DNA from 3 places in the Cobetia sp. BL01 genome. Region 3 is predicted to be linked to each of the others. Evidence: predicted binding sites of a transcription regulator. Region 3 holds the regulator's gene; each other region holds the start of a gene.
What was found. Region 3 encodes PhoB, which activates phosphate uptake and scavenging genes when phosphate is short. Its sites were predicted from a motif close to TGTCATANNNNTGTCANA; they were not measured.
Positions count from the first base shown of each region.

Region 1: a site for PhoB is predicted at 2,664-2,681, ahead of ACZYGA_RS12855 (UTRA domain-containing protein). Genes of this name have one in related genera too.
Region 2: a site for PhoB is predicted at 8,536-8,553, ahead of ACZYGA_RS09385 (DUF6482 family protein). Genes of this name have one in related genera too.

Region 1 is NZ_JBVBEE010000007.1:39,713-49,892, reverse strand. It holds gene ACZYGA_RS12865 (putative 2-aminoethylphosphonate ABC transporter ATP-binding protein) at 1-489, opposite strand, end outside; gene ACZYGA_RS12860 (putative 2-aminoethylphosphonate ABC transporter substrate-binding protein) at 588-1,583, opposite strand; gene ACZYGA_RS12855 (UTRA domain-containing protein) at 1,729-2,442, opposite strand; gene ACZYGA_RS12850 (putative quinol monooxygenase) at 2,778-3,410, opposite strand; partial or broken gene ACZYGA_RS12845 (PAAR domain-containing protein) at 3,707-3,958, opposite strand; gene ACZYGA_RS12840 (sodium:solute symporter family protein) at 4,750-6,441, shown strand; gene ACZYGA_RS12835 (putative transporter small subunit) at 6,495-6,623, shown strand; gene ACZYGA_RS12830 (carbohydrate porin) at 6,888-8,429, opposite strand; gene ACZYGA_RS12825 (extracellular solute-binding protein) at 8,805-10,073, shown strand; gene ACZYGA_RS12820 (carbohydrate ABC transporter permease) at 10,089-10,180, shown strand, end outside.
Region 2 is NZ_JBVBEE010000004.1:147,019-157,198, reverse strand. It holds gene ACZYGA_RS09430 (monovalent cation/H+ antiporter subunit A) at 1-1,553, shown strand, start outside; gene ACZYGA_RS09425 (Na+/H+ antiporter subunit C) at 1,553-1,903, shown strand; gene ACZYGA_RS09420 (monovalent cation/H+ antiporter subunit D) at 1,903-3,444, shown strand; gene ACZYGA_RS09415 (Na+/H+ antiporter subunit E) at 3,441-3,941, shown strand; gene ACZYGA_RS09410 (K+/H+ antiporter subunit F) at 3,935-4,204, shown strand; gene ACZYGA_RS09405 (Na+/H+ antiporter subunit G) at 4,223-4,624, shown strand; gene hemH (ferrochelatase) at 4,822-5,811, opposite strand; gene ACZYGA_RS09395 (cryptochrome/photolyase family protein) at 6,011-7,687, shown strand; gene ACZYGA_RS09390 (thiol-disulfide oxidoreductase DCC family protein) at 7,684-8,070, shown strand; gene ACZYGA_RS09385 (DUF6482 family protein) at 8,072-8,428, opposite strand; gene ACZYGA_RS09380 (EAL domain-containing protein) at 8,584-9,840, opposite strand; gene ACZYGA_RS09375 (hypothetical protein) at 10,007-10,180, opposite strand, start outside.
Region 3 is NZ_JBVBEE010000005.1:87,810-97,989, forward strand. It holds gene ubiA (4-hydroxybenzoate octaprenyltransferase) at 1-875, shown strand, start outside; gene phoB (phosphate regulon transcriptional regulator PhoB) at 1,103-1,792, shown strand; gene phoR (phosphate regulon sensor histidine kinase PhoR) at 1,800-3,095, shown strand; gene cysZ (sulfate transporter CysZ) at 3,201-3,929, opposite strand; gene phoU (phosphate signaling complex protein PhoU) at 4,116-4,841, opposite strand; gene pstB (phosphate ABC transporter ATP-binding protein PstB) at 5,098-5,943, opposite strand; gene pstA (phosphate ABC transporter permease PstA) at 5,940-7,739, opposite strand; gene ACZYGA_RS11050 (ABC transporter permease subunit) at 7,736-9,766, opposite strand; gene ACZYGA_RS11055 (PstS family phosphate ABC transporter substrate-binding protein) at 9,906-10,180, opposite strand, start outside.

The DNA.
Region 1 (10,180 bases), on a different contig from region 3:
CATCGCGTCACGCGCATCGCGCCGATTGCGTAGCCCATAGGCCACGTTGTCGAACACCGTGAGATTGGGGAACAGCGCATAGGACTGGAAGACGATGCCGAAGTCGCGCGCCTGCGGCGGCAGCCGCGAGATGTCCTGGCCGCGCTGGTGGATGGTGCCTTCGCTCTGCGGCGCAAGCCCGGCGATGGCGCGCAGCAAGGTGGTCTTGCCACAGCCGGAGGGGCCGAGGAAGCACACGAACTCGCCTTCGCGGATCGCGAGGTCGATCTCGCTCAGGGCCGTGAACTGGCCATAGCGCTTGGTGAGGCCGCTGATCTTGAGGTGGATGCTATCTGACGACGCAGAACGCGAGATGGGTGCCTGAGGCGCTGCGTCACCCGCAGGTGCCCGGGCTGCAGGGCCGGAGGCCGCGCGAGGCGAGGCGCCGGCAGTCGCTGGCAGCGCTTGACGCGAGGCGTGATGACGCGGGGGTGCGGTCACAAGAGACATGCGAGAAACTCCCGGCCCCGGCGCAAGGCGCCGGGGCAATGACGAAGGTGGCTGGGCGTGACTTACTGACTGTCGGACTTGCCGTCGTAACGGCGCTGCTATTCGGCGAGCACTGCATCCCGCTGGTTGGCCGCCTTGGCAACGTCAGTCTCGATCATCATCTCAGTGATATTGGCCGGATAATGCTCGATCGGCTTGGCCACCCCCGGATAGGCCACGACCGCATAGCCTTCGTTGTAGAGTTCATTGGCCGGCTTGGACACTGCCCAATCCATCAGTGTCTGCGCCGCCTCACGCTTGTCGGTGCCCTTCATGATCGCCGCGGCTTCCATGTCCCAGCCCAGCCCTTCCTCGGGGAAGACCAGGTCCACCGGTGCGCCCTGTGCCTTGAGGCGCGCGCCTCGGAAGGCGAAGGACACACCGACCACGGCCTCGCCGGAACCGGCCAGGTTGCAGGGCGCGGAGCCTGAGTGGGTGTAGCGGGCGATATTGTCGTGCAGGCGGTCCATGTACTCCCAGCCGCCCTCGTCACCCCACAGCTGCAACCAGCTGGCGACATCCAGATAGCCGGTACCGGAAGAACTCGGGTTGGGCATGATCACGTGGCCCTTGAACTCGGGACGCGTGAGGTCTTCCCAAGACGTCGGCTTGGGCACTCCCAGTCGCTCACCTTCGACGGTGTTGTAGCAGAGCGAGGCGACCCAGGCGTCCATTCCGACCCAGGACGGGTCCTGGCCATCACGGTAGGCGGGGTCGACGAACTTGGTATCCAGCGCCTCGACTCCCTTGGGGGCATAACGCGACAGCATGCCTTCCTTCTCGAGCACCAGCAGGCTGGTCGCGGCCAGGCCCCACACCACATCCGCCTGCGGGTTGTCCTTCTCGGCCAGCAATCGTGCGGTGATCACGCCCGTGGAGTCGCGTACCCATTTGATGTCGATATCCGGATGCGCCTGCTGGAAGCGCTCGGCATATTTCTGCAGATCATCGGACTCCACCGCGGTATAGACGGTGAGCTCGGTGGCCGCCTGGGCATTGAGGGAAACGACTAGACCAACGGCACTGGCCAGCAAGGAACGGGTCAAGAAGGACATCGGGACTCTCCAACGCTTGGAATGAATGGCTCTCGCCATCTGGTATATACCAAGAGTATGGGCGGGCCGAATGACACCCCCGTGACAGTCAGTTGAAGGCCCAGTGAAACAGTGTTACCTCATATAGTGTCCCTGCAGCGCGGGTTCAGGGCTTGTTCTTGAGCGTGACGGTGATGCACAGCGCATTGTGCAGCCAGCGCTCTTCGTCATAGCCGATGGGACGATGCTGCTCATCGAAGGTAGCGCGACGTACGGTCAGACCGGAACTACCCATGGCGACCCCCAGCTCCCGGGCGGCCTGCTCCCCCAGCGACTCGGAGTAGAAGCGCAGCTCACGGTGGGCCAGCGTCAGGCCATAGCGCCCGCGCAGCTCCGCCCACAGTGACACCCCGAACTGGCCCTCCTCGAGCAGTCCCGGGGCACGCTCCGGCACCACCCACATCGACTCGCTGAGCACGGCGCGCTCATCCACGAAACGCCGGCGGCGAATATGATAGAGCGGTGTCTGGGCCGCCAGGCCCAGCGCTTGCGCAGCCGGTGGATAGGCCTGAACATCGGTCAGCAGCACTTCCGTCCGTGGCCGCCGCCCCTGCGCCGTCACATAGTCATTGAAGCCGGAGTCACGCGTGGGGTCGTAATCCAGCCGCGGCGGCGACACGAACCACCCACGCCGATTGCTGCGATGAATGCGCCCTTCTCCCTCCAGCTGCCCCAACGCCTGACGCAACGTCACGCGCGTGGTATCGAAGCGCTCGGCCAGCACGCGTTCCGAGGGCAATCGCCTATCTTCAAAGGCATCAGGGTCCTTCAGCTGTTCGCGCAGGCGATCGGTAAGGTGGAGGTAATACGCATCACTCATGACGAGGGGTCCTGACCAAAGATGAAGGGGTTGCCACTACCGGGTAATAACACGGCGCCGCTTGCCCCGCCGGCGAAGAAAATGCCCGGGACTCTGCGCCGCCAAACGGCTGGACGCTCCAGAAACTATCACATTCGCGTGACTCGCACTGGCCTGCCAGCTTACGTACCGCTGGCGCTGCAGGGTTTCATGACAGCCGCCTGGTTGAGCTCACAGGCGTGGATGGCGGTGGGATGACACGCTGATGTTCAAGGAGGGGGTGAACGCACAATGCGCAGCCTCTAAAGACTGCGCATCGCATGGGTAAACAGGAAACGAATGACCGGCGGGAGAACTCAGAACTCGCTGACGATATTCAGGTACTGCTGCATGTCCCCGACCATGGCCTGCTCCAAGAGCTTGCCTGTCTCGATGGCATAGGGCTGCTGGAAGTGAATGTCCCACAGGTCTGACTCCGTGCGCCAATGCTCGTATATCACCAGCGTGTCGTCCTGCCCGTCGATGGTATACAGATCAAACACGAGATTGCCCGGCTCCTCACTGCGCGTCTTCGCCACATGCGTGGTGAATTGCTGCAGCAATCGAGCGCGATATTCTTCCTTGATCTTGAAGATGAAGAAGATACTGAATACCTCATCTTCCGGCTGCACGTGCCTGGGGTTCGCCTCATGCAATGGCGCCGGGTCAGTATCGTTCAAGGGCATCACCTCGAATGGCGATGCCAACGCCGTGTCAGCCAGTTTCAGCAGGGCTTGCGCGTATGGCTGATTCACATGTGCCTGATGAGCTTCGGCGCTTGCCCAGCGCTCGTAGGCGAAGATGGTGGTGGGAGAATCCTTGGCCGCGAAGAAACGCATTTCCAGCATCTCCGGTTCAGCCGCTGAGCCCAGCTTGTTGTCAGCCAAGGCCTGCTTGAAGGTAGCGAGTTGTTCGGGCTTGACGTCAAATTTCACGATCAAGGTGAGCATGGAGATGCCCCTTATAGTCAGTGGTTGTCATAGGCCCAACGGCAAGAGCTGTTACGTCACGTGGCAGCAGGTCTGTCTCGGGAAGTGACTGACACTATCTCTCGCTGCCTGGCTGAAAAACCCGCGGCGCAGAGAAAGACTTTCAATGAAACCTTGAACGTGAATACAGCCCCTTCCTCTGCAATGCGCCGCTTGAAACAAGAGACTGCGGCCTCACGCAGATTCAGAACGAAAGATCCCGCAGGCAGGGCTACAGGATCAACGAATACAGACAACTCATCGACCAGCTCACGTCCTCATCCCAGGCCCTGCTTGCCACTCGCGGCAGAGATCAGCGCCGCCCCACATGACGTGTGACAGCCGTGAAACGCTACCGGCTTGCCATTCAAGCTGATGGTGGGATGCCCCTAGATGATGCTGCAGATGCTATGGCCATCCTTGGGACACCTTACCATGACCCCCACCACTGCCACCGGCTTGCCCTCCAACAGATAGTTGGACTGGGCATACACCACCTTGCCGCCATGTGTGGTGCTATCACCTGGCACTATAACGCCATCGCCGGAACTGAGCATCCGAGACCCTACAGCTGGGCCGCTTTGAAGACTCGCTCTCCCATGTGTCAACGTCCTCTTCCACGCCGAGTCAGCCGTTGCTTGGGCCATTGAGGGAGTCTTTTCCTCAAGCATTGGACAAGAAATACGCATGACGTAATGACAACGATTTATTTCACTTTCTGGCACCATTCAGAACACTCGGCAAATAAACACAACTCATGCCGAGTAATATTATTTATATAATACGTCATGTCTTTCATGCTGCTCTGGCACGTGTCACGCAACTGAACATCGTCGCACCCGCTCGTCCAATCATCGTTGAGGTGAATGAGAGGCAAGCTTTCCCCGCCAGGGTGTGGACATTGACATGCGCATAATTTATCGTTGCCAACGAATTTGATAACGAGAAAAAATAAAAACACCGTTTTGCCAAGCTTGGGGCTGACCAACAACTCGCATCAGCGCCCTTGCAAGGCTTGACCGATAACAAGGACGCGTATGCGATATCATTATTCCGATGAAGGCAGATGCATGCCACGCCGCCCTCCCCCAAGTTCCCGCCTGACCGGGAAGTGCCACCAACTCCGTCTTCATTGACCGAGATTGCCGATTATTGATGACGCGGCCCACGTGCTGCGCTGGATGCCATTTGCTTGAGCAAATGACGCAGAACTACGTCCACGGCTAAGAACCTTCCCCTCCTTACTCGTCGCTATCGACAACCGTTTGCCCTTAGGCGACTGCGTTGCGTAGCGCCCTGTTTCCCTACCGAGGGCCAGTTCTTGAACAACGAATCGCTATATCAATTCTCTACCCTGACTGTCGTACTGCTGCTGCTTGCCTTCTATGGCGGCACCTACCTGATGACGCTGGGGATCCGCAAGAAAAATGAAGATGCCGATGCCTTCATGGTCTCCAACCATCGCGTTGGCTTCGGCATGGGCGCGGCAAGCATGACGGCTACCTGGATCTGGGCGGCCTCCTTCTATGCCGCCGCCACCTCCGGCTATACCTATGGTGTCTCAGGGCCGATCCACTATGGCCTGTGGGGTGCACTGATGATTCTGTTCATCTACCCCTTCGGTCGCCGCTTCCGCAAGCTGGCGCCCAATGCGCATACACTGGGCGAGCTGATCCATGCGCGCCACGGCTCCTCCAGTCAGCTGATTCTGGCGCTCTCCAACCTGCTGGGTAGCGTGATCAGCCTGATGGTCAACTTCACCGCCGCCGGGGCGCTCGTCTCCGTGCTCTCACCGCTGTCCTTCCAGGCAGGCGTGATCATGGCGGGTGTGGGGGTGCTGTTCTACACCCTGTGGTCCGGCTTCCGCGCCTCGGTACTGACCGACTTCGCGCAACTGGTTGCCCTAATGGCGATCGCCATCGTGATCATTCCAGCGGTGTTCTTCGCCATGGGCGGCCCGACAGAGCTGGTCGCTGGCCTAGATAATCTGACGCCTGAGCAGGCCAACTTCTTCTCGACGGATGCCATCCTGAACCAGGGGGCGCCCTTCTTCGTCGCTGTACTGGCCTATGCGATCGGTAACCAGACCATTTCCCAGCGCCTGTTCGCCGTCAACGAAGACCACATCAAGCCGACCTTCCTCACCGCGACGCTGGGCTATGGCGCCATCGTCATCGGCCTGGGCATGATTGGCCTGATGGCACTGACACTCGGGGTGGAGCCGCTCAACGGCGACATGAACAACCTCATCCCGCAGATGGTGTCCGAGTATCTGCCGCCGTTCTTCATCGCGCTGTTCTTCATTCTGGTGATCGGCTCGCTGTCCTCTACCGCGGATTCCGACCTTTCCGCGCTATCCGCCATCATCATGGCTGATGTCTATGGCAAGAATATCGCCCGCGGCAAGCCAGACCCGAAGCGCATGCTCTTCATCGGCCGCTTGACCATGATCATCGCCACGGTGCTGGGCATCGTCTTCGCCAGCTTCTCACTGGATATCCTGGTGATGCTGGTCTTCGTCGGGGCTCTGTGGGGCGCGATCGTTTTCCCGGTCATCGCCAGCTGCTTCTGGAATCGCGTGACCAACACCGCCTTCACCACGTCGGTCATCGTCGCGATGGTGATGTTCTGCCTGGCACGCTTTGAACTGGTGCCGCTGACGGGCATGAGCGGCCTGTTCTTCGAGCTGCTCGCCAGCATCGGCGGCGGCGTGATCATCGGTCTGATGGTATTCGGCTTCCTGGGGCGTATTCTCGGCATCATCGCTGCTGTCGCCGCCATGATCGCCATGCTGATCTTCGCGACCGACTTCCTGCGTGACTACACCGTTCTGCTCGCCTCACTGACCGCTTACGGCACCAGCACTCTGGTGTGTGTGGTCATGAGCCTCGCCAGCCGCCAGGAGCGCTTCGACTTCGACACCATCACCGCACGTGTCGGCAACTATGACGAAGCACTCGACGCAGACGACCACAAGACTTCAGCGCCCAACCAGCCACAGCCGGCGGCCTGAGCCTCGCATGAAGCTGGATAACGTCTGAAGACGGACAACAGGAGACATGCCCCATGACATTGCTTTTCGCTACCTATGTACTGATATGGCCAGCACTCACCCTGGCGGTATTGACCGTCATCTGTCGCGCGGTCGCACGTGATCGTCGCATCGCACGTGAAGAAAAGCGCGAGCTGGTATGAAGCTCTTGGCGTAATGTGACGCCATGAACGCAAAAGCCCGCCTCTGGAATGTCCAGAGGCGGGCTTTTTTACAGCTTACCGAAGAATAGCCTATCTATCACACCTGCTCGACGATCCACTCATGCGCGGGGTCATTCTTGAACTTCCAGACCCGCTTGGGGCCGGCACTGTCGTTGAGACCACGCTGGCCATCAGAAAATCGAGCACATTTCCACGGGCAAGATCGAAACACTGGCAGGCGATGACGGTCTTAGCACCCTGCTCCTAGAACCATACCTCGCTCTGGACACCGAAGGCCCATTCGCCTCCCGTAAAGCCTGCACTCCCGAGGGCATCGTCTTCGGAGTAATCATTGAGCTCTTCATCCCAGTCACTCCAGGACGCGAACAAGCGAATTTCCGGACGCTTCCAGAAGCCACCGACTTCAGGCTTGAAGGTCGGTGCAATGGTGAACTTGCGATACCCGCCTTCCACGGCATTGCCTGTCGAGCCGGGGTCCAGGTCCATCCATTGATAGCTCAGCTCGTACTGCATCTCGAAATTCGTCGTCAGCTCATTGGCCAGACGCGCATTGAAGGTCGCCCAGGAATACTCATCTCCGTCGTCGTAGCGATCTTTGCTCACCTCTGCCAGAACGGCTGGTGCGAAGCGCCACTTGGGTGCGAGATAGGTCGTGCCGTAAAGCCCCAGACGAGTAGAAGTGGCGTCATCCGTCAGGTTCCCGTCAGCCCCGATGACCTTGGTCTCCGCGCCGAGCCCGCGACCATGCAGCACGGCGGCCTTGAAGCTGCCATCGGCGAGGCCAAAGAAGCTGTCGCCATGGTAGGCCAGCATGGTGTGGAAGCCGGAATCGGCCGCTTCGGCCCCCGTGTCCATGGCGCGCTCTTCATTGTCTGCCGCCGACAGGGCACTGACCATCCACTGCCAGTGGCCGACATAGTTATTCATGGTGAACGTCAGGTTGTCGGTATTGCCGCCAGTATCGGAGTCCTCTGTCGGGTATTCACTGTAACTGCGCCCGTAGACCGAGAAGTTGGCTTTCCAGTCATCGGCAAGCTGGACGTCGTAGATACCTGCGCCGGTCCCGGCGAGGAAGATGAAATCGCTGTCTAGCCAGTGGATATCGAAGTTGTCCCGATCGAAGCGCTTGCCCGCCCAGATGGAGGAGTTCTCGAAGGCGCCGGTAAAGCTCGGCAGATCGCTCAACTCCACGAAGACCTGTCGTACGTTCAGACTGGATTCGTCCGAGGTCCAGTCGTTACTGGTCTCTACTCCGTCGGCAATCATGGTGCGGTAAAGCGCCTTCGTCCCGTTGTCGTAGCGGGTCTTGTAGTTGAATACCGACTCGACGTAGGTGTCGGGCTCGTTCCCCAGCCGCCCGACCGCCCCGCCCACCGAGCCCGCCGGCGTGAGATAGGGGCCGCCTTCGATGCTCTTGCCTCCTTCGCCGATCAATAGCCCAGAGCGAGCATAGGCATTGAAGGAGAAACCTTCTTCGCCACTGGCCTGGCGCTCGACGGCCGCCAGACGCTCTTCGAGGTCCTCGGTCTGCGCGGTCACGCGCGCGGGTTGATCAGCCTCATTCGACTGGCGCTGAACGGCCATCGCGCGCTCTGCCTCGGCGGCGCGACGCTCAGCCGCTCTGGCCCGTTGTTCGGCGTCATCGATACGCTGTTCCAGCTCTGCGAGCCGCGCCTCGATATCGCCTGTCCCGTCGGCATTGGCGAGTCCACTGGTGCTCATGACCGCTATGGCAACGGCCATGACAAGTGGGGTCTTGAGCGGGTGCTGAGGGGGAGTTGTCATGTTGAAGAGAGCCTTTGTTGTTGTTGACGAATCACTCGCTTGGCGATGATCAGCGAAGTGGCGCCCGAATCATTGGCGTTGGAGGGGTTGCCACACTCACTTAATCGTTTAAGACCCTAGTGGCAATCCGGCGCTCCAGACACACGACTTATGTCGAAATTCGACCAAAGGGGAGCGATCACCGCGTAAAACTCCCATTTTTGGCGACATATCGGTGACAGTAAGACCAAAGTTCAGGTTGCGGATATCGACGCCAATCGTTTGACTGTGACTACGCCTTAATCGATTAAGAAGCCACCATCGGACGACGTTGTGACTCTCCCCCACCCAGTCGTCCGATGCGGGTCAAACAACAACAAGTGACGAGGATCCACCATGCAACGCAAGACGCTAATCGCCTCAAGCTTCGCCCTGCTGGGAGCGGCCACCACCGCCCCTGCGATGGGCGCGGACCTGACCATCTCCTGCGGTGCGGTCGGGGCCGAACTGGAATTCTGTGAACAGGGCGTCGCTGCCTGGGAAGACAAGACCGGCCATGAGGTCGATATCGTCTCCACGCCCAATTCCTCGACGGAACGCCTCTCGCTCTACCAGCAGATTCTGTCAGCGCAGTCCGGTGACATCGACGTCTTGCAGATCGATGTGGTCTGGCCGGGCCTGCTCGGCAATCACCTGCTTGATCTGCACCAGACGCTCGGCGAAAAGGCATCGCAGGGCCACTTCAAGACCATCATCGACAACAACACGGTCGATGGCCGCCTGGTGGCCATGCCCTGGTTCACGGATGCCGGGGTGCTCTACTACCGCAAGGACCTGCTGGAGAAATACGGGTTCGCACCTCCCGAGACATGGCAGGAGCTGACAGAGACTGCCACGCAGATCCAGGCAAAGGAACGCGAGGCCGGCAGCGAGAAGATGTGGGGTTACGTCTTCCAGGGGCGTGCCTATGAGGGCCTGACCTGCAATGCGCTGGAATGGGTCGCCAGCAACGACGGTGGCGCCATTGTCGATGCCGATGGCGAGATCACCGTCGACAACCCCAATACGGCCTCCGCTCTCGACCTGGCCGCCAGCTGGATCGGCGAGATCACCCCGCAGGGGGCGCTCAATTATTCCGAGGAAGAAGCCCGCGGCATCTTCCAGTCCGGCAACGCCGTCTTCATGCGCAACTGGCCCTACGCCTGGTCGCTGACCCAGAGCGATGACAGCAAGGTGGCTGGCAAGGTCGGAGTGGTCAAGCTGCCCCACGGCGCCGAGGGAGAAAGCGCGGCGGCGCTGGGCGGCTGGAACCTGGCGGTCTCGAAGTACAGCGAGACCCCCGAGCTCGCCTCGCAGCTGGTGGCCTTCCTCACCGGTGAGTCCGAGCAGAAACGCCGGGCCATCCAGGCCGCCTACAACCCGACCCTCACGGCGCTGTATCAGGACGAAGAGGTGCTCACCGCCGTGCCCTTCTTCGGCACGCTCTACGACACCTTCACCAATGCCGTGGCACGTCCGTCTGCCGTCACCGGTGACAACTACGGCCAGGTCAGTAACGCCTTCTTCAATGCGACCCACAGTGTGCTGAGCGGCGAGCAGAGCGGCGCCCAGGCCGTGGCTCAGCTGAAGGGCGAGCTGGCTCGCATCAAACGTCGTCGCTGGTAACCCGGGAGGTTTCGCATGACAACCACGCTCAATGAGTCAGTGCCGACGGACACGCCCTCGGCCCGGACCCGCAAACGCGGCACCAAGGTCAGACGCCAGCGGGTACG
Region 2 (10,180 bases), on a different contig from region 3:
TGGCGACCCTCGGTGGCATCCTGTCGGTGGCCTACTCGCTGCGCTTCATCCACGACGTCTTCTTCAATGGCGAGCCGAAGGACCTGCCCAAGACCCCGCATGAGCCGCCGCGCTACATGAAGCTGCCCATCGAGGTGCTGGTGCTGATCTGCCTGCTGGTGGGCATCCTGCCGTCACTGGTGATCAAGGATCTGCTGGTGAGCGCCTCCGCCAGCGTACTGGCAGCGCCGGTGCCGGACTTCAGTCTCGCCATCTGGCACGGCTTCAACCTGCCGCTGCTGATGAGCGTCATCGCGCTGGGTGGCGGTGTCGCCGTCTACGCCCTGCGCCATCATCTGTACGCCTTCCAGCGCCAGTTCCGGGCCCGCAACGCCCTGCTGGTCTTCGAGGCCAACGTCCAGCGAGTCGTGAAACTGTCCGAGCGCTTCATGGACAGCTTCGAGAACGGTTCGCTGCAGCGCTACATGCTGTGGCTACTGCTGACCGCGCTGGTCTTCGTCGGCATCGGCCTGCTGGCCGTGCCGCGCCTGGGCGGAGAGCTTGAGCAGCAGCCCTTCGATGGCATGCTGCTGACGGGTGCCGTGATCACCGGCCTGGCCGGCCTGGGCACCGCGATCACTCACCGCAAGCGCCTGATCTCCCTGCTGATGCTGTCAGTGGTCGGCCTGATGACCTCACTGGCGTTTGCACGCTTTGCCGCCCCGGACCTGGCACTGACCCAGCTGGCGGTGGAGGTGGTGACGATGATCCTGCTGATGCTGGCACTGTTCTTCCTGCCACAGCGCACACCCAAGGAATCCAGCGCGCGACGCATCATGCGTGACGTCCTGCTCGCCAGCGCCTTCGGCGTGGTGGTCGCAAGCCTCAACTTCGCCATCCTGACCCGCCCGGTCGAATCGATCTCCGACTTCTTCATGGCCAATGCGGTCTCCGGCGGTGGGGGCCACAACGTGGTCAACGTGATTCTCGTCGACTTCCGTGGCTTCGATACGCTGGGCGAGATCACCGTACTCGGGATTGCCGGACTGGCGATCTTCAAGCTGCTCAACCGCCTGCGCCTGTTCATGCCGTCCACTGACCTGGATGGCCGCAACTGGTCGCCGGACCGCCACCCGATGATTCTGGCCACCGTGTCCCAGACCCTGCTGCCACTGGCGCTGCTGGTCTCGGTCTACATCTTCCTGCGCGGCCACAACGAACCCGGCGGCGGTTTCATCGCCGGTCTGGTGACCGCCGTGGCCATCATCCTGCTCTACATCGCGCGCGGCGTGGACTGGACACAGCGCTGGCTGCGCTTCCCCTACCAGCCGGTCGCGGCGGCCGGGGTGTTGATCGCCGGCCTGACGGGCGCGGGCAGCTGGGTCTTCGGCTATCCGTTCCTGACATCATCGTTCGGCCACTTCACGATTCCCGTGATCGGTGAGATAGAGCTGGCCACCGCGCTGCTGTTCGACCTCGGGGTCTATCTGACCGTGGTCGGCGCGACCCTGATGATTCTCGCCAACCTCGGCAAGCTGACGACACCGCACCGTCCGACCAAGGAGAAGAGCTGATGGAAGCCCTCTACGCCACTACCACCGGCCTGCTGGCCGCCTGCGGTGTATACCTGACCCTGCGCGGGCGCACCTTCCCTGTCGTGGTCGGGCTGACGCTATTGTCCTACGCGGTCAACCTGTTCCTGTTCTCCATGGGGGGGCTTGCCATGCACGGCACCCCCGCCGTGGTCGGCTCAGGCTCGCCCACGGCGGACCCGCTGCCCCAGGCACTGGTGCTGACCGCCATCGTGATCGGCTTCGCCATGACGGCCTTCGTGGTCATCCTCGCCATGCGCGCGCGCGGTGACCTGGGCAGTGACCACGTCAACGGCAACCGTCTGGACGACTCGAAAGAGGATGGCAAGTGATGCTGCAACACCTGATTGTCCTTCCGATCGTCCTGCCGCTGCTGGTGGGCGCCTGCCTGCTGCTGAGTCGCGGCTCATCGCCGGTACTGCGCCGCAGCATCAGCCTGATCACCCAGGCCATCATGGTGGCCATCGCCATCGCGCTGGTCGTTCAGGCCAACGACGACACCATTCGCTACTACGCGCTGGGCGACTGGCAGCCTCCCTTTGGGATCGTGCTGGTGCTGGATCGCCTGTCGGCGACCATGGTGCTGCTCAGCTCGGTACTGGGCCTGCTGGCCTGCCTGTATGCCACGGCGGGCATCGATGAGACAGGCTCCAACTTCCATGGCCTGTTCCTGCTGCAGCTGATGGGGATCAACGGTGCCTTCCTGACCGGTGACCTCTTCAACCTGTTCGTGTTCTTCGAGGTCCTCCTGATCGCCTCCTACGCCCTGCTGCTGCACGGCGGCAGCAAGGCACGCACGCTGTCGGCCCTGCATTACGTGGTGCTGAACCTGATGGGGTCGGCGTTCTTCCTGATCGCGCTGGGCATCCTCTACGGCGTGACCGGTACGCTGAACATGGCCGACATGGCCGTCATCGTCACCACGCTGGACCCGGGACGGGCCGGCCTGATGGAAGCCGGCGGGCTGCTGCTGCTGGTGGTATTCGGCCTCAAGGCCGCGATGCTGCCGCTGTATTTCTGGCTGCCCCGCGCCTACGCCGCGGCCTCGGCGCCGGTGGCGGCGCTGTTCGCGATCATGACCAAGGTCGGCATCTATTCCATCCTGCGCGTCTACTCGCTGATCTTCACCGACAACGCCGGCACCCTGGCAGATCTTGGTCGCGACTGGCTGTGGTGGGCAGGGCTCGCCACGCTGGTCGTGTCGATGCTCGGCGTGCTCTCGGCACGTGACCTGCGCACCCTGGTGGCCTATCTGGTGATGATCTCGGTCGGTACGCTGCTGACGGCGCTGGGCATGAACAGCATCGCGGCGGACAGCGCCCTGCTGTTCTACCTGATCCACTCCACCCTGGTCACCGGCGGCCTCTTCCTGCTGGTGGATGTGATGGCAGGCCAGCGTGGCAAGGCCGGTGCCCGTATCGTGCGCTCACGGCCACTGCTGCAGGCGGGCCTGCTGGGCGGACTGTTCCTGATCGGCACGGCGGCCGCGGCGGGCCTGCCGCCCTTCTCGGGCGCCATCGGCAAGGCGCTGATCCTGTCGTCCGCCTCACTGGAGCAGCAGGTATGGCTGTGGCCAGTGCTGCTGCTGGCCGGGCTGTGCTCGATCGTGGCCTGTTCGCGTGCCGGTTCCAGCGTGTTCTGGCGCACCGGCAACAGTGAACCCAGCGGTGAACGACTCGGTGTCGCGCGCGGGATAGCAACCTGCGGCCTGATCTCCGCCGCACTGGCACTGGTCGTCTTCGCCGGTCCCGTCTCGCAGTGGACCAAGGCCACCGCACAGCAACTGTCGGACCCGGCCCCCTATCTCGATGCCCTTCTGGGCAAGGACGCCGCACCGGAAACCGCTCTGCCGCTCAAGGGAGACGATCAATGATCAAGTCTCGTTCTCGCGTTCTGCCCACCCCGATGCTCTCGACCCTGCTGCTGGTCGTGTGGCTGATGCTGCAGAACAGCGTCTCGCCCGGGCAGATATTGCTCGGTGCGGTGCTGGCCATCGCCATCCCGGCACTGACCTATCGTTTCTGGGAGCCGCAGCCGGACCTCCAGAAACCGTGGCGACTGATCGGCTACCTGCTGCGCGTCATCCTGGACATCATCATCGCCAACCTGCAGGTCTCGCGACTCATCCTGAATCCGCGTGCGAAATTCCGCCCGGCCTTCGTGCGCTATCCGCTAGAGCTCGAGCAGAAGTTCCCGATCACCCTGCTGTCGAGCACCATCACGCTGACACCGGGGACGGTCTCTGCCTATCTCACGCTGGATGGTCGCCATCTGATCATCCATGCACTGGATGTCGAGGATGAACAGGCATTGATCGACGAGATCCGCCAGCGCTACGAGCGCCCGCTGAAGGAGATCTACGAATGCTAGACATCGCCCTGTGGATCAGCATCGCGCTGTTCGCGGCGTCCCTGATGCTCAACGTCTTCCGGCTGGCCATCGGCCCGGATCTGCCGGACCGCATCCTCGCCGTGGACACCATGTACGTGAACTCCATCGCGCTGATCGTGCTGTTCAGCATCCAGCTCAACAGCAAGGCCTACTTCGAGGCGGCGCTGCTGATCGCCATGCTGGGCTTCGTCAGCACCGTGGCAGTCTGCAAGTATCTGCTGCGCGGCGACATCATCGAATGACCTGAGCGGAGAGTCTCCATGCCCACCTGGTTCTATCCTGTCCTGGAAGGCGTCATCGCCTTCTTCCTGATCGCCGGCGGCCTGTTCGCCTTCATCGGGTCGCTGGGGCTGACGCACCTCAAGGACTTCTACATGCGTCTGCACGGTCCCAGCAAGACCACCACCCTGGGGGTCGGCTGCATACTGATGGCGTCGATGATCTATTTCCGTGCCACTACCGGTCACTTCAGCTTCCAGGAGATGCTGATCACCATCTTCCTGTTCATCACCGCCCCGGTGACCGCGCACCTGCTGTCCAAGGCCGCGCTGCATCAGAAGCTGGTGGCGGACATCCGTACCCGCAACGTGCCGGAACGTCTGGAAGTATCAGACGAACCGGATGAGGCAAATGCCGAGGCCTCGGAATCGCGCCTGCCCTGAGCGCTCGTGTTCGCCTGACGCTCTGACCTGCCCCGGTCGGCCCCGCTCCTCTCGCGAGGCGAGACGGCAGACCAACGCAAAGCGCCCCCGCCAGGAGACTGGTGGGGGCGCTGTCTTTCCAGCGTTTCACTGCGCATCTGTCACACGGACTGCGGTGCTCAGATCATTCAGGCGGGCCTCATGCCTGCCCCTGCTCGTCACCAGCCCTGAGCATGCTGGCGGCACAGTGCCTCTAGCAGATCGATATGCTCACGACGGTCATTGAGCGCCGGAATGTAGCGGAACTCGCCCCCGCCGGACTCAGTGAAGTAGCCGCGATTCTCCTCTTCCAGCTCCTCCAGCGTCTCGAGACAGTCGGCCGCGAAGGCCGGCGAGATGACGTCGACGCTTTCCAGACCTTCAGCCCCCCAGGCCTTGAGCGTCTCATCGGTATACGGCTTGAGCCACTCGGCCTTGCCGAAGCGTGACTGGTAGGTCATCGCCCACTCATCGTCCCCAAGCCCCAACGCCTCGGCCAGCAGCTGGCTGGTGCGCTCGCACTGGCGTGGGTAGGGGTCGCCCGCCGTCGCATAGCGCTTGGGGATGCCGTGATAGCTCATCAACAGACGCTTGCCGCGATGCCCTGCCTTTTCCCAGTGTTCACGGACACTGGCGGCCAGCGCGGCGATGTAGTCGGGATGATCATGGTAGTCACGCACGAAGCGCAGTTCCGGCAGGTGCGGACACGGCTTGAGCGCGCGCGCCAGGCGATCGAACACCGCGGCAGTCGTGGTCCGCGAGAACTGCGGATAGAGCGGCAGCACCAGGATGCGATCTGCCCCACGACTGGCCAGCTTGCGCCCCACCTCTTCCATGGTCGGCTTGCCGTAGGTCATCGCAAGCTCTACCGGAATCTCCTCGCCCAGCGATTCGGCCAGACGCGCCTCCAGCGCGGCACGCTGACGCTTGCCGATGGCCATCAGCGGCGAGCCGTCTTCCGTCCACACCGAGGCATAGGCCTCGGCGACCTTCTTGGGGCGAGTCGTCAGCACCAGGCCATGCAGGATCGGCAGCCAGAGCAGACGCGGCAGGTCGATCACGCGTACATCACCGAGAAACTCCGCGAGGTAGCGACGCACCGCCTTGGGTGTCGGGGCTTCAGGGGTGCCGAGATTGACCAGCATGACGCCGAAACGCGGGGTGCTCATGGGCGATGAACTCCTGACAAGGGGCAAGAAAAGGGGTGAAGCGGCAACCAGCCACCCTCACCGACAGCGCAGCCATGTTACCAGCTCGCCCTGTGCGTGAGGGATGAAGTTATACTATCATCACGATTTGTACAGCTTTACGACAATTATTGTCACAACCTGACGCAAGCCGTGCTTGCGCCCCGCCGCAGGAGTCAGTGTGCCCGAAACCTCCACTCTGCAACTTGCCACCCGTCACGACTTCGCGCGCCCGCTGGTGCTGATTCTCGGTGACCAGCTCAGTCACGAGCTTGCGAGCCTCAAGCAGGCACCTGCCGAGAGTCTGATCGCCTTCTGCGAGGTCGAGGAGGAAGGCCGCTACGTGCCACACCATCCGCACAAGATCGCGATGATGCTGGCCGCGATGCGCCATCACGCACAGGAGTTGCGCGACTGCGGCTGGCAGGTGCATGAAAGCCGCCTGGATGACCCGGACAATCGTCAATCGCTGATCCTGGAAGCCGAGCGGCTGGCCGCGCTCCATCAATGTGACGGCATTCTGGTGACTCGCCCTGGGGAATGGCGACTGCTGGAGGCCTTCCTCGCGCGCCGCGAGAAAGGCGAGGTTCCCTGGGTGGTGCTGGAAGATCACCGCTTCTTCACCACACCGGCACAGTTCGCGGCCTGGGCCGACGGACGCAAGCAATTGCGCATGGAATACTTCTACCGTGAACAGCGCCGTGACACGGATCTGTTGATGGAAGGCAGCGAGCCCGCCGGCGGCAAGTTCAATCATGATCATGACAATCGCGAACCGATTCCCGCCGACTTCCAGTCACCGCCACCACCGCAGCATGACCACCGCCAGGATGCGCTGACGCGCGAAGTGCTGACGCTGGTGGACACCCGCTTCGGCGAGGGAGCCGAGGGCGAGCTGCGTCATTTCGGCAATCTGGACAACTTCAACTGGGCTGTGACCCGCGCCCAGGCGCTCGACGATCTCGCTCACTTCCTCGCGCACTGCCTGGCAGACTTCGGCCACCATCAGGATGCCATCGATGACAGTGACCCCTTCCTGTTCCACTCCCGGCTTTCCGCGGCGCTCAATATCGGGCTTCTGAGTCCCCACGAAGTCTGCGCTGCCGTCGATGATGCCTGGCGACGTGGCGAGGTACCGGTCAACTCCGCCGAGGGCTTCATCCGGCAGATTCTCGGTTGGCGAGAGTATGTGCGTGGGATCTACTGGACACGCATGCCCGGCTACAAGCAGGAGAATCGCCTGAATGCGACACGGGGTCTACCGGAGGTCTTCTGGCGCGGCGACAGCGGCATGCGCTGTGTGGATCAAGCCATCCTCAGTACGCGTGATCATGCCTATGCCCACCATATCCGCCGCCTGATGGTCACCGGCAATTTCGCCCTGCTGTGCGGCGTGAAGCCCGAGGCGCTGTGCGACTGGTATCTGGCGGTCTACGTCGATGCCTGCGAGTGGGTGGAGCTGCCCAATACCCTGGGCATGGTGCTGCACGCCGATGGCGGCCTGATGGGCTCCAAACCCTATTGTGCCTCGGGCAAGTACATCGATCGCATGTCCAATCACTGCGACAGGTGCCAGTACTCGCCGAAGAAGGTCACCGGCACGCATGCCTGCCCCTTCAACAGTCTCTATTGGCACTTCATCGAACGCCATCGCGAATCACTGTCACGCAACCCGCGCATGTCGCTGGTCTATGGCAGCTGGCGACGCATGAAGGACGAAAAGCGCGAAGCATTGCTGCAACAGGCCGAGGCCTTTCTCGCCCGACTCGACAGCGCCGCTGACTATGGCAGCGGTGCCCATCGCGCGGGTTACCATCCCGCGCCCTCCAGTTCCACGACCGACAAGGAATCCTCATGAGTCGCATCTGGCAGGCCAGTGCACCGGTCACGCTCTATCACGATGGCAAGTGCCCCCTGTGCCAGCGCGAGGTCGCCTGGCTGGCGAGACACCCGAGGCGGGAACGGGTCAGGACGGTCGACATTCGTGCAAAGGACTTTTCCCCAGATGCTCTGGGGCTGAGCTTCGAGACGATGATGGGGCGCCTGCACGTGCAGGATGCGCGCGGGGAATGGTATGTCGGCATGGACGCCAGCCGAGCCCTCTATGCGGTACTCGGCTATCGGCGCCTGGTGAGGCTGTCATTGCTGCCGGTGCTGCGTCCGATACTGGATGTCGGCTATCGGGTCTTTGCCCGCCACCGTGAGCGTATCGGCCGCTGGGTCCCCCAGAGGAGACGCTGACTCAGAAGCTCAAGGGGATGCGCGAGCTCAACGGTTGATGGTACTGAGGCGGTCGGCCGATCATCTCGTCGTTGGCCACCTGCGATACCAGCCAGGCGCGTGACAGACCGGCGCGCCTGAGCTCGCAGTAGACATCCTCCAGCGAGCGGAACAGCATCGGCTTGCCACGCTTCATCAACAGTTCACTGCGCTCATCGTCTTCATCGGCACCCGCTTCCAGTACCAGCTGGACCTGATAGAAGCGGCTGGCGGCATGACTGATCACACGCGCCTCCAGTGCCGGATACTCGGCGATCAGCGCATTCAGGTTGCTGACCAGCAGGCCAGCAGGTGTTAAGGCAGCGGCAATTCTGGACATGGTGTCGGCTCCTGGACCTCTGTTGTCTGAGGTATCCATCATCGTGAAGGTGGCGTCAAGGCTTCACGCCAGCTTGCGGGGAGACGATGACGATTGCACGGCACCACCATGACGATTGGATGACGTCATGTTCAAGGCCGCCGACCCGGAGAGGCTCACGGACACTGAGCACGAACCGCCAGCTGACGTTCCGCGAGGATACGCAGCAGATCCAGAGGACGCCCAAGGCCGCGATAGCATCCCCCTCGCATGATGATGAAATCCTCGTCACGATGAATGTCCCGGCGCCCGAGCAGCTTGGCCGACAGACGCTCGAGCGGCTCATCTTCCTCGACACGCAGTGAATGGGTCTGCATGACCTCATGGATCGCTCGTCGTCCATGCAGCTCCGGTCCGAAGCGCTGATTCAGCAATCCCAGCAGTCGATGGCGGATGATCATGCCGACCGGCCGCTGCTGCGCGTCCACCACTGCCAGCGCCATCAATTCCGGCTCGGCATGCAGACGCTCGGCCACCTCCTCGAGACAGGTATCCTGCAGTACCGGCGCCACCTGCCGCAGCAGGCTGCCGGCACCGAGTGCCAGAGGCGCGGCATGCCGGCGGCGACTCAGACGATGCAGGCGCTGCTCGAGACCGGCACGCTGGCCAGCAGGGTCCACCTCGGCGCTCGCAAACAGCCAGCCTTGCAGATACTCGGCCCCAAGCTGAGACACGCATTCCATCTCGCCTTCCTGCTCGATGCCTTCCGCGATCACCTGACTGCCACTGCCGTGGGCGATGTCGATGATCGAGCGCACGAAACGCCGCTTGAGTGAATCCTGATGAATACCGCTGATGAAGTGTCGGTCGATCTTGACGAAGTCAGGCTGAACCGCCGACCACAGCTTGAGGCTGGCGTACCCTTCACCGAGGTCATCCAGCGCGATGGCGAAGCCCATCGACTGGTAATGGCAGACGGCCTCACGCATCAGTGCCGGGTCCAGCCCCGGGGTCTGCTCAGTCAACTCGATGACGACCTGATGCGGATGCAGCCCATGGCGATGCAGGAGGTGACGTGTCAGTCCCCGAGAATGCGCACTGTCCAGCAGCACCTCCGGCGACACGTTCAGGAACAGGCGCTCACTCAGGCCCTGCTCGGCCCATTGCTCAAGCGCCAGTTCACGACAGAGGCCGTCCAGCTCGGCGAGGCGCCGATGCTGGCGAGCCGCCTCGAACATCGCCATCGGTGAGCGCAAGCTGCATCCTGCAGCAGCTCGCGCGAGTGCCTCGTAGGCGAAGACCTCACGGCCATCTGCCGCCACGATGGGCTGGAAATGCATCCGCAACTGGCGAAGACGCAGCAACGCCTCCAGCGCCTGGCCGGATTCGGGAGTGGATGCCTCAGCTAAAGCGGGATGCGGGGATGGCAGCATGCCAGAATCAAAGCATGCTGATATGACAGGAAAATGACATGGGGCGGTGATGTGTCAGCGAAGGGTCGGGCACATCACCGCGGTGCTGCCATGCAAGGATGCCTTGCGACGAGCCTGCCCGGTCGCGGCTGGCCAATACGCTCATGCCACGCCGGAGGTGGACGCCTTACAGCGAGTTGGGGTCGATGGCCTTGCCGAGGGAATTGCGGTCGATCCACTTGCCGGCCTTGGTTTCCTTGTAACGGAAGACCACCATGTCGCCCGCGACGACCGGCACTTCACTGTCTTCGGTCTGATAGCTGTAGCTCTCGCCCTCCACGACCAGCGTGAAGCGATAGAG
Region 3 (10,180 bases):
CGTCATCCGCTTCCCGCCCGTCCAAACTGGCCGATTACCTCGCCCTGACTCGTCTGGACCGCCCCATCGGCACCTGGCTGCTGATGTGGCCGACCCTCTGGGCCCTGTGGCTGGCGGCCGATGGGCTACCGGACCGCGATACGCTGCTGATCTTCGTGGCTGGTGTCTATCTGATGCGTGCCGCCGGCTGCGTGATCAACGACTACGCGGATCGCCACTGGGACAAGCATGTCGAACGCACCCGCGATCGCCCGCTGACCTCAGGACGCATCACGGAGCGCGAGGCGCTGACCCTGTTCGGTGTGCTGGTCGCGGCCGCCTTCGTGCTGGTGTGCTTCACCAACCTGACCACGGTGCTGCTGTCGATCGTCGCCGTGCTGCTGGCGGCCAGCTATCCGTTCATGAAGCGCTTCCATCATCTGCCGCAGGTGGTGCTGGGTGCCGCCTTCGGCTGGGCGATTCCGATGGCCTTCGCGGCGACGCTTGAGGAGGTGCCGACCTATGGCTGGTGGCTGTTCGCGGCCAATCTGATGTGGACGGTGGCCTACGACACCGCCTATGCGATGGTCGATCGCAATGACGACCTCAAGGTCGGCATCAAGTCCACCGCCGTGCTGTTCGGCCGCGCCGACACGCTGATGATCGGTCTGCTGCAGCTGGGCATGCTGGCGGTGTTGATCGGCATCGGCCTGCACCTGGCACTGGGCATCTTCTACTGGCTGGGGCTGGCCGCGGCGGCCGTGACCTTCGTCTGGCAGCAGCGCCTGATTCGCGAGCGGGAGCGTGGCCCCTGCTTCCAGGCATTTCTCAACAACCACTGGTCCGGCCTGCTGATCTTCGCGGGCATCGCGCTGGCGACCTGGCCAGCTGCCTGACCCCTCTTTCCGGCCAATGGGCCCGAGTCCTCATCCGATCTGCCAGCGATCTTCCTCATGCGGCGAGGCGTGGCATTCACGCCTTGAGAGAGTTGAGGGACTCGCTGGCAAGCCGGGCGGCAAGCTGCCAAGCTGGCGATTGTCATCTCACTGTCATATAAGCAGGTTGTAATCGTCATCGACTTGTCATTCTGGCGCGTGCGCCGACTGCTGCATGGGATCTAGCGATGAGCTCCAAGACCGTACTGATTGTCGACGACGAATCCTCGATACGCGAGATGATCGCCGTCGCCCTGGAAATGGCGGATTACCGCGTGCTGGAGGCCGACAATGCCCAGGACGCCCACGCCATCGTCGTCGATGAAAAGCCCGATCTGCTGTTGCTGGACTGGATGATGCCCGGCACCAGCGGGCTGGAACTGGCGCGCCGCCTCAAGCGTGACGAGACCACCGCGGAGCTGCCGATCATCCTGCTCACCGCCAAGGGCGAGGAAGACAACAAGATCCAGGGGCTCGAGGCCGGGGCGGACGATTACATCACCAAGCCCTTCTCGCCACGCGAGCTGGTGGCACGCCTCAAGGCCGTGCTGCGCCGCACCACGCCCAAGGGCGTCGAGGAGTCGGTGGAAGTCGAGGGTCTGATGCTCGACCCCGCCAGCCACCGCGTGACCGCACACGGCAACTCCCTGGAGGTCGGCCCCACCGAATACCGCCTGCTGCAGTTCTTCATGACCCATCAGGAGCGCGCCTACACCCGCAGCCAGCTGCTGGATCAGGTCTGGGGCGGCAATGTCTATGTCGAGGAACGTACCGTGGACGTGCACATTCGTCGTCTGCGCAAGGCGCTGGGCGAGGGGCATCAGCACTTGATCCAGACCGTCCGCGGTACCGGTTATCGCTTCAGCGCCCAGGCCTGAGACGCGGATGCGCTACTGGACGAACGAGCTATGGCGGCTGGGCTATCTGGCGGGCGGCTTCGGGCTGGTCGGCGGACTGCTCGGCCTGCTGGGCTGGGGCCTGGCGCTGGGGCTGGCGCTGTACCTGTTCGTCCATCTCAAGCACCTCAAGAGCCTCTACACCTGGCTGATCACCAACCCCCATGAAGAGCCGCCGCCCGGCGATGGCGTCTGGGGGGATCTGCTCGATCGTCTGTATCGCTACCAGAAGGGTCAGCGTCAGGCGCAGGAGCGACTGCGCAGTATCCTCAACCGCATCCAGGAATCCTCGGAAGCGATGCGCGATGGCCTGGTGATGCTCGACAATCACGGCGACATGGAGTGGTGGAACAGCGCTGCCGAGCAGTTGATCGGCCTCAAGGCCAGTCACGACCGCGGCCAGCACGTCACCAACTATCTGCGTGACCCCGTGTTCATCGATTACTTCAATCGGCTGGCCTATCGTGAGCCGCTGACCCTGCAATCGCCGCTCTCCGACAACCTGACCCTGCAGATCTCCATCACCCTGTTCGGTGACAACGAGCGCCTGGTGATGGTGCGCGATGTCACCCGTCTCTACCGTCTCGAGGAAATGCGCCGCGATTTCGTGGCCAATGTCTCCCATGAGCTGCGCACGCCGCTGACGGTACTGGCCGGCTACCTCGAGACCTATTCCGACTATGCCGATGACCTGCCCCCGCGCTGGCAGCGTGGCCTGGGACAGATGCAGAGTCAGACCGACCGCATGCAGCACCTCGTCGAGGATCTGCTGACCCTGTCGCGCCTGGAGACCGACGAGCTGTCGGGCGAAGGACGTCGCATCGACATGGCACAGCTGCTGACACGTATCCGGGAAGATGCCGAAGGCCTCTCGAAGGAGCGGCATGTCATCACGGTGGAGGTCGAGCCCGGACTGGCCCTGATGGGTGAGGAGCAGGAGCTGAGAAGCGCGATCTCGAATCTGGTCTTCAATGCGGTGCGTTACACGCCGGAAGACTGCCACATCACGCTGCGCTGCCAGAGCACCAGCGAGGGCGTGATGGTCGAGGTGGAGGATGACGGTGACGGCATTGATCCCGTGCATCTACCGCGCCTGACGGAGCGCTTCTATCGCATCGACAAGGGACGCAGCACCGCCACTGGTGGCACCGGGCTGGGGCTGGCCATCGTCAAGCATGTGCTGATCCGCCATCAGGGCCGCCTGGAGATCGACAGCCTGCCCGGCGAGGGCGCACGCTTCCGTTGTCATTTCCCGGTGGAACGCCGCTGCGCGACGACTGCCTGACGGTTGCAGCCCCACTGACACGAACGCCCCGCCGCGCCCTCTGCATGAGGTCACGGCGGGGCGTCGTGGTATCTGCGTTCGTCAACGCTCGCGATAAAGCCTGGCTCAGCGGCGCGGGGCAGGCAGCTGTCGGTAGTGGCTCTGCCACATCAGGACGGCACCCGCCACGGCCCCGGGAATGAACAGCAGGTTGGCCAAGGGCACCAGCGTCAGCACGAACACGGCACCACCGAAGGTCAGTGACGGCCACCAGCGCGCCTTGAGACGCTGCTTCATGTCACCGAAGCTGACCTGATGGTTGTCCATCGGATAGTCCAGATACTGGATCGCCATGCTCCAGGCCGAGAACAGCCCCCACAGCAGCGGTGAGAGCAGATTCAGGCCCGGAATGAAGCCGAGAATGAACAGCGCGATCATGCGGGGAATGAAGTAACCCAGTTTGGCCATCTCGCGCCCCAGCGAGTCGATCCCGATCTTCACCAGGCCACGCTCATCTTCGATCAGGGTGCCATCCAGACGATGCTCGACCTTCTCGGCCAGAATGCCGTAGAACGGCGCCGCGATCAGATTGGTCACCAGGCTGAAGGTGAAGAACACCGCCAGCAACAGACTCAGCACCAGCACCGGCCAGATCAACCAGCTCAGCCATTCCAGCCAGCTGGGCACCTTGAGCATCCAGTAATCGATCCAGCCCTCGAACTGGCTGAACAACAGCCACAGCGTGGCACTGTAGAGCACCAGGTTGATCGCCAGTGGTACGAACACGAAACGGCGTAGCCCGGGGGTATAGACCATGCGGGTCCCGCGGACCAGCGCCGATACGGCATCAATCATGCGACGTCCTCGTCATCTCGTGAAAGGCGGCTGCCCTCGGGCGGCCGGAGCCACACCCTAGCACTACCACCCGTCCCACGCAGCTGTCGGCGCATCGAATGGCAGACGCCCCGCACTCCGTCGGCGGGACAGAGGCGGGGCGTCATCGGCAGACAGGCGTCAGGCCCCGGGGAAGGGGCCTGCACGTCAGGGCTTGTCGAGATCCTGCGGCTGGAGGTCATGGGTGTCGGTGTGACGCACGTCCACGCCCTTGACCAGGAAGATGACGTACTCGGCGAGGTTGTCGGCGTGATCCCCGATACGCTCCAGCGCACGTAGAATCCACATCACGTTGAGCACCGGGGTGATCTGGCGCGCGTCTTCCATCATGAAGGTCATCAGCGAACGCATCGCGCTCTGGTATTCCAGATCCACCGAGGCATCCTCACGCAGTACCTTGAGCGCCAGATCCGTGTCGAAGCGGGCGAAGGCGGTCAGCGAGTCACGCACCATGCTGCGCACATGCTGACTGAGGTGACGCACCTCGACCATGCCACGCGGGCTCTGGCCGTTCTCGACCAGCGAGATGGCATTGCGCGCGATCTTGCTGGACTCGTCACCGATGCGCTCCAGATCGGAGGTGGCGCGAATCACGGCCAGCACCAGACGCAGGTCAGAGGCCGCCGGCTGACGGCGCGCCAGCACGCGGGTGCACTCGTCGTCGATCTTCAGCTGCATGTCGTTGACGCCCTTGTCATTGTCACGCACGCGTGTCGCCGTCTCGCTGTCACCCTCCAGCAGGGCCGTGACGGCATCCTGCAGCTGCTTCTCCACCAGACCGCCCATGGCCAGCAGGTGTGTCTTCAGCGCATCCAGCTCGTGATTGAACTGCTGGGATATGTGCTTGCCGTGCGAATCGCTGGTGATATCCATTACCCTCTCCCGGGAAGTCATCCGCCGAGGCAGGCGGTCTCTGACATGTGGCATTGATGTAGAAGCGCTGCAGCAGGGTCTGGCGCAGGCGGCTCCCTCCTAGCATGACGCCTCTTGATTGCAGTTATATTTCACTCGAGCGCTGGGACGCCAATCGAATCTCGCGCCGCGCTGAAATATCCACGACGCGATGGCCCATCCGCCAACGTCCCGCGCGAGACACGTGTCAGCCACCTGCAGTGCCGCTTCGGTGATCTCACCCGAAACGGCCGGTGATGTAGTCCTCGGTCTGGCGACGACGCGGGTTGGTGAACAGCTGATCGGTCGGGGCATATTCCACCAGCTGCCCTTCATGCAGAAAGGCCGTGGCATCCGAGACACGTGCTGCCTGCTGCATGTTGTGGGTGACGATGACCAACGTCAGGCGTGAGCGCAGCGAGCGGATCAGCTCCTCGATCTTGAGCGTCGAGATCGGGTCCAGCGCCGAGGCTGGCTCATCCAGCAGCAGGACTTCCGGCTCCACCGCCAGCGTGCGCGCGATCACCAGGCGCTGCTGCTGGCCACCGGAAAGCCCCAGCGCGCTGTCGAACAGCCGGTCCTTCACTTCCTCCCACAGCGCCGCGGCCCGCAGACAGGATTCGACCTTGTCATCCAGATGGCGCTTGTCATTCTCGCCGACCAGCCGCAGCCCGAAGGCCACGTTCTCGTAGACCGACATCGGAAAGGGGTTGGGCGTCTGGAACACCATGCCGACGCGCCGGCGCAGCATGGGGACATCCACGCCCCGGGCATGGATGTCCTCGCCTTCCAACCAGACCTTGCCGCTCAGGCGTGACTGCTCATCGAGATCGGTCATGCGATTGAAGGTGCGCAGCAGGCTCGACTTGCCACATCCCGAGGGGCCGATGAAAGCCGTCACGCGCTTGCGCGCGATGCGCAGGCTGATGTCGTCAAGCGCACGCCGTCGGTGACGCTCCTTGCCCACCTGCGCCTGATAATCGAGGCACAGGTGGCGGGTTTCCAGGCACGTGTCCTGCGGATTGACGACCTCGGGGTGCTGCGAGCTCGACTGGACGCTCTCACGTGCAGAGTCACGCTTCATTCGGTGGCTCCCTTGTAACGTTGTGCCAGCATGTGACGCAGGCGAATGGCACTCAGATTGAGGCACAGGATCACGACCACCAGCACCAGTGCGGTCGCATAGACCAGCGGGCGACTGCTGAAGGCATCGCTGCTCTGGAAAGCCAGATCATAGACCTGATGGCCGAGGTGCATGAACTTGCGATCCAGATGCAGCCACGGGAAGCTGTCATCCAGCGGCAGGTCCGGCGCCAGCTTGACCACGCCGACCAGCATCAAGGGCGCGACCTCGCCTGCCGCACGCGCCACCGCCAGAATCAGCCCGGTCATCAAGGCCGGAGATGCCGCGGGTATCACCACGCGCCTGAGGGTCTCGAAGCGCGTGGCACCCAGTGCAAGCGCGCCTTCGCGCAGGCGATGCGGCACCCGCGCCAGCCCCTCCTCCGTGGCCACGATCACCACCGGCAGCGTCAGCAGCGCCAGCGTCAGCGATGCCCACAGCAATCCACCGGTGCCGAAGGTGGGGGTCGGCAGACGCTCGGAAAAGAACAGTTCATCCAGGCCGGCCCCCAGCCCGTAGACGAAGAACCCCAGCCCGAAGACCCCATAGACGATGGAAGGCACGCCGGCGAGATTGCGCAGCGCGATGCGGGTCAGTCGCGTGAGACGCCCCTGATGCGCGACCTCGTGCAGATAGAGGGCCGCCATCACGCCGAAGGGCATCACCAGAATCGCCATCAACACCACCATCAGCACGGTACCGAAGATGGCGGGCCAGATGCCGCCACTGCCTTCATTGGGCGAGCCGGAGACGAAGTCGCGAAAGCGCTCCAGCGTCAGCAACAGTCGTCCGCCAAAGCCCATGGCATTCGGCTGCCAGACATGACGGATGTCATTCAGCGCGATGCGCCCCTCATGACCGCCATTGCCCCCGAGCAGCAGCTGGCCGGCGTCCAGGGCTCCCCGGAGGGCCAGCAGTTGCCCCTCACGGGTGATCAGTGCCTCGCGTGTCGTCTCGAGCTCCGCGATCAAGGAGGCATCCGCCTCGTCCTGCGTCGTGACAGGCCCTTGTCGAGCGGACAGTTGCTGCTGCAAGGCCAGCAGGCGCGCGCTCAAGGCCTCGCTGTCAGCGCGCAGTGCCGCCAGCTGACGGCGCTGCCCCTCAAGCGCCGCCAACCGCGCATGCAGTGCCTCGGCATTCTGGTGCAGTGAAGGAGTCGGTGCCCCCGGGACCGTACTGTCGGAGGAGAGCTGCGGAGAATGATCCAGCTCACCAGTGAGCGGATCACTCAGCGCTCTGGCCATGCCATACAGCACTCGCCCGTCGCGCATTTCCAGCATCAGTGCCTGGCGAGGAAAGCGGATATTCTCCATCAGGGTATCCGGCAGCCACTGCCAGCTCGCCGAGGCCCCATCCTGAGAGGAGGTCTGCAGCAGCCACCAGCGCTGCGACTGTCGCTCACGTTGCTGATCACCGGTGTCCGCTGCCGAGGGACGCAGCTCCTCATGCATCAATTCGCCCAGCAGGTGACGGTTGTCCGCCGCCGGCTCGCCACGGGGGGTCTTGAGCGCCGTGACGCTCTGCCCCGGCTGGGTGGTGAGTTCGACCTCGACCAGCCGTGAGGGCCAGAAGTGACTGAGCGAGCCCACCACCAGCAGGCTGATCAGCCCCAGCACCAGTACCAGCGAGACACTGACCGCCATGGCATTCAGCCAGCCCCAGGGGCCACCATCACGCCAGTAACGTGCCAGACGCGCCGTCACAGGCTCACGAGGTCTGAGCAACGAGGACGGCGGTACCGCATCAGGACGACTCATCCCCAGCCTCCACGTTGCGGCGGCATGAAGCGCAGGCGCAGCACTTCCGCCAGCGTATTGACCACGAAGGTGAAGAGGAACAAGGCCAGCGCGGCAAGGAACAGCAGGCGGTAATGGCTGCTGCCGACCTCGGCTTCCGGCAACTCGATCGCCAGGGTCGCCGCCAGTGAGCGCACTCCCTCGAACAGGCTGGCATCCACCAGCGGCGTGTTGCCGGCGACCATCAACACGATCATCGTCTCGCCCACGGCGCGCCCCATGCCGATCATCATCGCGGAGAACAGCCCGACGGCGGCAGCCGGCAGGATCACGCGGCGCAGACTCTGCCAGGGCGTCGCCCCCAGTGCCGCGGACCCCGCCGCCAGTCCGCGAGGGACTGAGGACAGCGCATCCTCACTGAGCGTGAAGAGTGTCGGCATCACCGCCAGCCCCAGCGCCATGCCGGTCACCAGGGTATTGCGCTGGGCGTAATCGATGCCGTGATGGGCAAACAGCCATTGACGGATGTCGCCCTCGAACCACCAGGCTTCCAGTTGATGAGCCAGCGTCACATCCAGCCACAGCAGCAGCATCAACAGCGGCAACAGCCCGAAGGCGGCCATGTTTTCCGGCATCAGACTGCGCAGTGCGCGCGGCGACAGGGTCCACACGAAACCGGCCACCATGGTGCCCAGCGGAATCAGTACCAGCCCCAGCAGCACGGCCATCAATTCACGCTCGACGAAGGGCGCGACCACCAGCGCCGCGATGAAGCCGATCACCACCGTGGGCAAGGCCTCCATCATCTCCAGCATCGGCTTGATGCGCGCCCGCTGGCGCGGGGCCATGAAACAGGCCACATGGATGGCACAGCCCAATCCCAACGGCACGGCAAACAGCAGGCCGACCAGCGCGACCTTGAGCGTCCCCCACATGATGGGTACCAGCGACAGGCGGGGTTCATGGGCACCGGTGCTCTCCAGCTGCCAGATCCAGGCCGGTGCGTCACGCCCCTCATACCAGACCTTGCCGAAGATCGCGCCAAGCCCCACGACCTGATGCGGATCACGGATCTCGAGACCCGCATAGGCCTGTTCAAGAGCCCCCAGGCCACCTGCCACGGACGTTGGCCGTGCCAGCAGACGACGATCCTCCTGCTGGAAGCTCAACTCGACTCCTGCCGCCACCTGTGCGGGTGACAGCCAGTCCACCAGCTGCCGACGACGCTCGGCCGTGGCGAGATACAGCCCGAGTCGGCCATCCGCGTCGAGTGCCGCGAAGCCCAACCCATGATGTGCCGCGGCGATGGTTCTCACCGGGGCCGACAGGCCACTGTCGAAGTCTCCCGCCTTGATCAGCGGGCTGGCATGCGCGGGCAGCAGGTAATGACTCAGTCCACCGCCGGCATCCCCCAGGATCAGGCTCTTGCCGCCGCGCAGGATACTCAGGGCGGTGATCGGCTGGGCAGCATGCTCCTGCCGGCCCAGCTTGCGGGCCAGAGGTACCTGGCCGGCGGACGCATCGTTCAACTGCCATTGAGTGAAGGCATGCGGCCCTGCCGTGACCAGCAACTGCCCCACCAGGGCCGAAAGGCTGGCCGGGCCGGGCAGCCATTGCTGCTGCCAGCTGCCTTGCGGCGTGGTCGAGGCCAGTCTTGCCAGCCACAGACGATCACCTTGTCGGTCGGGCATGCGCAGCCATAGCTGCTGTCGGCTCTGCGTGAGGTGAGCCTGCCGATGATCCAGTCCCTCGGGTACCTGGAGGGAACTCGATCGACGCAAACCGTCATCGGTGTGCTGGATCAGCTGCAACCGGTTGCCGGCCAGCCACTCGATCCGCCACTCGTCCATGTCCGCGGCGCGAGTGTCCAATGCTCGAGATTCCAGTACCTGCGAGCTGCTCGGCGTCGTGCCGGGCGGTTTGAGCAGCGGCCATGACACGCTGATCAGATAGCCGAGCATCACCACCACCAGCGCCATCACGCCAAGACCGGCAACCGTCAGCCACAGGCTTGCCAGGCGATCGCGACGCAGACGGCGAGATTGCATTCGTGAGGCTTCAGCAGCAGCCGGCATGAATATTCACCACAAGAGAAGAAGCGCGCGGGGAGGGATCACTCCCGCGAGCGAAAGATGGGGTCTGCCTCAAGATTATGTCCATGAGATGACAGCGAGATGACAAGCGTACTCAGAGACCCTCGCCCTCATCCAGCCCCAGACGTTCACGCCACTGGTTCAGCTGATCGTCCGGCAACGGTACATAGCCTTCCCGCAGGATGGCCTGTTGTCCCTGACGCGACATGATCAACGACAGGAACGCCTGCTCCAATGACGGCAGCGGCTCGTCTGGCACACGATTGACGTAGATGTACAGGGCGCGTGTCAGCGGGTAACGCCCGTCGCGGATACTGGCCCGACTCGGAAATATCGCCATGCTGCCGGCGTCACGACTCACCGACAGCT